Nitratireductor mangrovi: one gene and its partner. The protein of the gene in region 2 binds, or shares a complex with, the protein of the main gene of each other region. Links are inferred from orthologs where the notes say so. Each region holds a gene or a part of one and is shown on either strand. Other genes may lie near its edges.

Evidence for each region.
Region 1: the proteins of accD (region 2) and FQ775_RS16310 are in contact, whole or in part, in a solved structure (PDB 8UXZ), measured with the Escherichia coli proteins. The link is inferred for Nitratireductor mangrovi from one-to-one orthologs.

The regions. Positions count from the first base shown.
Region 1 is NZ_CP042301.2:3,349,063-3,351,861, forward strand. The notes cover bases 10-2,799. They hold FQ775_RS16310 (acetyl-CoA carboxylase carboxyltransferase subunit alpha), read left to right. Parts: upstream 10-824; coding sequence 825-1,775; downstream 1,776-2,799. Other genes in these bases: FQ775_RS16305 (site-specific tyrosine recombinase XerD), read left to right, coding at 10-720; FQ775_RS16315 (L,D-transpeptidase family protein), read left to right, coding at 1,989-2,799. Outside these bases: more of FQ775_RS16305, read left to right, coding at 1-9. UniProt on the Escherichia coli protein: Component of the acetyl coenzyme A carboxylase (ACC) complex. First, biotin carboxylase catalyzes the carboxylation of biotin on its carrier protein (BCCP) and then the CO(2) group is transferred by the carboxyltransferase to acetyl-CoA to form malonyl-CoA.
Region 2 is NZ_CP042301.2:4,104,388-4,107,230, forward strand. Bases 1-2,834 are described here. They hold accD (acetyl-CoA carboxylase, carboxyltransferase subunit beta), read right to left. Parts: upstream 1,967-2,834; coding sequence 1,034-1,966; downstream 1-1,033. Other genes in these bases: FQ775_RS20155 (bifunctional folylpolyglutamate synthase/dihydrofolate synthase), read right to left, coding at 1-958; trpA (tryptophan synthase subunit alpha), read right to left, coding at 2,000-2,834. Also shown: more of trpA, read right to left, coding at 2,835-2,842; divalent-cation tolerance protein CutA, read right to left, coding at 2,839-2,843.

The sequences.
Region 1 (2,799 bases), 760 kb from region 2 along the record:
TCGACACAGGCGCGCAAGCTTTCGGCGCTGCGCCAGTTCTACCGCTTCCTCTATGCCGAAGGCCTGCGCGGCGACGACCCGACCGGCACGGCGATGGCGCCGCGCAAGAGCGCTGTGCTGCCGAAGATCCTCAGCGAGGCCGAAACCGGGCGCCTGCTCGACCGCGCGGCGGAGGAAGCGGCAACAGCGCCGCCCGGCATGAGCCAGGTGGCCACCACGAGGATGCATGCGCTGATCGAGGTGCTTTATGCGACGGGCCTGCGCGTTTCCGAACTGGTCGGGCTGCCGGTCGAGGTGGCACAGCGCGACCAGCGCTTCTTCATGGTGCGCGGCAAGGGCGGCAAGGAGCGCATGGTGCCGCTGACCGAGAAGGCGCGTGCGGCCATGACTGCCTGGCTTTCGGCCCGCGCCCGCGATGCCGCGGCCGTGGAGAGCCCCTTTCTCTTCCCCGCCGCATCCGAAAGCGGTCATCTGCCGCGCCAGGTCTTCGCACGCGACCTGAAGGGACTGGCCGCGCGCGCCGGGATCAGGGCGGCCAGGGTCTCGCCGCACGTCTTGCGCCACGCCTTTGCCAGCCACCTGTTGCAGAACGGCGCCGACCTGCGCGCCGTGCAGCAATTGCTCGGCCATGCCGATATCTCCACGACTCAGATCTACACCCACGTGCTGGAGGAGCGGCTGGTGCGGCTCGTCAACGAGCACCACCCGCTTGCCGATTAGGCGCGCGAACGTTATGTGAGGGCCTCATTTGGCGCACGCGCCGGCCCGTCCGGCCGCCAGGAGTGCGCTTTCTTGCGTATTGCGAGCGTTCTGGCCGACGGCGAATGTACAACTACCTCGATTTCGAAAAACCCGTCGCCGATCTCGAAGGCAAGATCCTCGAGCTCAAGAAGCTCAGCGAAAGCGGCGAGGCCGTCGATGTCGCCGACGAGATCACCCGGCTGGAAAAGCGCGCCAGGGAAGCGCTCAACGAAGCCTACCGCTCGCTCACGCCGTGGCAGAAGGCGCAGGTGGCGCGCCACCCCGACCGGCCGCACTGCCTCGACTATGTCGATGCGCTGTTCACCGACTTCACCGGCCTTGCCGGCGACCGCAGCTTCGGCGACGACAACGCCATCATCGGCGGCTTTGCCCGCTTCGGCGGCGAGCCGGTGGCGATTCTCGGCCAGGAAAAGGGCGCCGACACCAAGAGCCGTCTGAAGCACAATTTCGGCATGGCGCGGCCGGAAGGCTACCGCAAGGCGGTACGCATCATGGAACTGGCCGACCGCTTCAACGTGCCGCTGGTGACGCTGGTCGACACCGCCGGCGCCTATCCCGGCATCGGCGCAGAGGAACGCGGCCAGGCCGAGGCGATCGCGCGCTCGACCTCGGCCTCGCTCGGCCTCAAGGTACCGGTGGTCTCGGTGATCATCGGCGAGGGCGGCTCCGGCGGCGCGATCGCGATCGCCACCGCCAACAAGGTCTACATGCTCGAGCATTCGATCTATTCGGTGATCTCGCCGGAAGGCGCGGCCTCGATCCTGTGGCACGATTCCACCCGCGCCAAGGACGCCGCCACCTCGATGCGCATCACCGCCCAGCACCTGCTGGAACTGAAGGTGATCGACGGCATCATCGACGAGCCGGTGGGCGGCGCGCACCGCAGCCGCGACACCGTGATCGCGGCGACGGGCAAGCAGATCGAAGCGGCGTTCGAGGAGCTTGCCGGCGCGAACATGGACTATCGCGAGCACCGCCGCGAGAAGTTCCTGGCCATCGGACGCGCGCTCTGAGGCAGGCTGCCCGGGCGGCGTGAAATGCGGCCAATGCCCGCGACATGCCACAAAAATGCCAAGACTTTTGCCTCAATGACAACCGCGTGAGGCAGGCGGGGCTGCCCTTGTGGTAAGGTTTTTTCAAGGTTAACCAACTTAACGTCGCGCCAGCGATCACGGCAGAGAGGCTTGCTGCCGCAAAGACCATCGCGACGGGTGATTGATACGCCGATGATTTCGAAGTGGATGCGTACCGGACTGCTTGCCGCCGGCATGGCGCTGACGCTGGCCGGCTGCACGGAATCGACATTGCAGTCGGTCGGGGCCAAGGCGGAAAAGCCGCTGCCGCCGCGCCTGATTGCCGCCATGAAGGCCAAGGGCATGACCCGGCACTCGCCGGTGATGGCGCGCGTCTTCAAGGAAGAAGGCCAGCTCGAGGTCTGGAAGCAGAAGGCCAATGGCCGCTACGAGCTGCTCGCCACCTACCCGATCTGCAAATGGTCGGGCAAGCTCGGCCCCAAATTCACGGAAGGCGACCGCCAGGCACCGGAAGGCTTCTACCATGTGCGTCCGGCGCAGATGAACCCGCAGTCGAGTTTCCACCTCGCCTTCAACATGGGCTATCCCAACGCCTATGACCGCGCCAATGGCCGCACCGGCTCGCACCTGATGGTGCACGGCGAATGTTCGTCGGCCGGCTGCTATTCGATGAACAATCCGGAGATGGAAGAGATCTACGCGCTGGCCCGCGACGCCTTCCGCGGCGGCCAGCGCGATTTCCAGATCCAGGCCTACCCGTTCCGCATGACCGCGCAGAACATGGCGCGCTACCGCAACGACCCCAACTATCCCTTCTGGCAGATGCTGAAGGAGGGTTACGACCATTTCGAGATCACCAAGGTGCCGCCGAAGGTCGACGTCTGCGAGAAGCGCTACGTCTTCAACCGCGTCACCGAGGAAGGCGTGGAGTTCTCGCCGACCGGCGCCTGCCCCCCGACGACGCAGCCCGAAGCGCTGGTCAACGCCTTCCAGTCCTACCGTT
Region 2 (2,843 bases):
GATTATGGCCGCCGTCGATCCACAACTCCGCGCCTTCCGGCGCGAACTGGGTGAGCCGCCCCTGCTCCAGCCGCTGCAGCCGGCCCGGCCATTCGACCTGCTCCATCGCGCGTTCGGCGGCGTTTAGCGACACTGCGAAACCGGCCGCCTTGACTGCCGCGATCGCTGCTGCCGCATTGGCGAACTGGTGCCGCCCGGCAAGCCGAGGCGGCGGCAGATCCATCAGCCCGTCCTCGTCCTGATAGGAAAGCCGCCCGTGTTCGGGCGTGGCGAGGAAGTCCTGCCCGTAGATGATCGCCGGTGCCTCCAGGCGGTCGGCCGTTTCGATCAGCACGTCGCGGGCGACTTCCGATTCCTGCGCTCCGATCACCACTGGCGCGCCGCGCTTGATGATGCCGGCCTTCTCGACCGCGATCAGTTCGACCTTGTCGCCGAGATAGGCTTCATGATCGAGCGAGATCGGCATGATCACCGCCGTAGCCGGTCGCGCGATGACGTTGGTTGCGTCGAAGCGGCCGCCCAGCCCGACCTCGATGATTGCCGCGTCGGCCGGATGTTCGGAAAAGAGCAGGAAGGTGACCGCCGTCAGGATTTCGAAGACCGTGATCGTCTCGCCGCGATTGGCCTCGGCCGCCCGCACCACCGCGTCGGCCAGCACATCGTCCTCCACCAGTCGCCCGCCGCCCTGGGCGCCGAGCCGGTAGCGCTCGCGCCAGCTCACGAGATGCGGCGAGGTGTGGACATGAACCTTGTGGCCTTCGGCCTCCAGCAGCGAACGCGAGAACGCCGCCGCCGAACCCTTGCCGTTGGTGCCGGCGATGTGGATGACGGGCGGCAGCCTCTCCTGAGGATTGCCGAGACGGTCCAGCAGCCGCGTGATGCGGTCGAGGGAAAGGTCGAAGCCTTTCGGGTGGAGTGTCATCAGCCGCGCGATCTCGCGGTCGGCTTTCGTCGTCATCGACTGCATGTCCTGTCGGTATCCGCTCTGGTGGCCGCTGCGGCCGCCTTCGGGCACGCCCGGCCTGGATCGATCCTAGGCCTGCGGCTGCTCGGCAGGCGCCTCGGGAAGCGGCGTCGGCGCTTCTTCCGGCGTCGTTTCGGGCTGCGCCTGCGTTGCCGGCGCATGGACGAGGATCTTGACCAGTCGCGCAATCGTCGCACGCAGCTCGGGTCGCGGCACCACCATGTCGACCATGCCGTGTTCCATGAGATATTCGGCGCGCTGGAAGCCTTCCGGCAGCTTCTCGCGGATCGTCTGTTCGATCACCCGCGGTCCGGCGAATCCGATCAGCGCACCGGGTTCGGCGATATGCACGTCGCCGAGCATGGCATAGGACGCGGTGACGCCGCCGGTGGTCGGGTTGGTCAGCACCACCACGTAGGGAAGTCCGGCTTCCTTGAGCCGGTCGACGGCGACGGTGGTGCGCGGCAATTGCATCAGCGACAGGATGCCCTCCTGCATGCGCGCGCCCCCCGACGCGGCGAAGAGCACCAGCGGCCGTTTCTCCGCCAATGCCGTCTCGAAGGCGTGGATGATCGCCTCGCCGGCCGCCATGCCGAGCGAGCCGCCCATGAAGGCGAAATCCTGCACGACCGCCATCACCGGCAGGCTTTCCAGCGTGCCTCTGGCGCCGAGCACGGTATCGTCAAGCCCGGTCTTGGCGCGGTTTTCGCGCAGCCGGTCCGTGTAGCGTTTCTCGTCGCGGAATTTCAGCGGATCGACGGCGACCTTGGGGTTGTCGAGCAGCTCGAACTCGCCGCCGTCGAAAAAGAACCGCAACCGGTCACGGGCCGGGATCTTCATGTGGTGTCCCGACGACGGGATCACCCACTGGTTGTCCTCGAGATCCTTGTGGAACACCATCTCGCCCGTCTCCGGGCACTTGATCCACAGGTTCTCCGGCATCTCGCGCCGGCCCAGCATCGAGTTGATCTTCGGTCTGACGTAGTTGGTGATCCAGTTCATGGAACGCTCCGTTTCCGGAAAGAGATGGGGCCGCTACTCGGCGGCGGCAAGGCGGGCCGCACGCACGCCCTTGGCAAGGCCCGAGACCAGCGTGGTCACCGCCTCGGCCGGATCGGCGGTCTTGGCGCCATCGGGGCCGATGACATTGGCGACCGCGTTGACGATCGCGGTGCCGACGACGACCCCGTCCGCGGCCTGTCCGATCACCCGCGCCTGCTCGGCGGTCTTGACCCCGAAGCCGACGCACACCGGCAGTTCGGTATGGTGCTTGATGCGTGCCACCGCGGTGCCGATGCGGCTGGTGTCGGGCAGTGCCGAGCCGGTGATGCCGGTCATCGACACGTAGTAGACGAAGCCGGAGGTGTTTTCGAGCACCTTGGGCAGCCGCTTGTCGTCGGTGGTCGGCGTCGCCAGTCGGATGAAGTTGATGCCGGCCTTGAGGGCCGGGATGCAGAGTTCGGCGTCCATTTCCGGCGGAAGATCGACGATGATGAGGCCGTCGATGCCGGCCGCCTTGGCGTCGGTCAGGAAACGCTCGACGCCATAGATGTAGATCGGGTTGTAATAGCCCATCATCACGATCGGCGTCTCGTCGTCATCTTCGCGAAAGCTCGTCGCCATTTGAAGCGTCTTCTTCAGCGTCTGCCCGCCCTTGAGCGCGCGCAGGCCCGCCGCCTGGATCGCCGGCCCGTCGGCCATCGGGTCGGAGAACGGCATGCCGAGCTCGATGATGTCGCTGCCCGCGCCCGGCAGCGCCTTCATGATCGACAGCGAGGTCTCGTAGTCGGGATCGCCGCCCATGAAATAGGTGACGAGCGCCGGGCGTCCCTCGGCCTTCAGCTTCGCCAGGCGGCGGTCGATGCGGGTCTCGGTCATG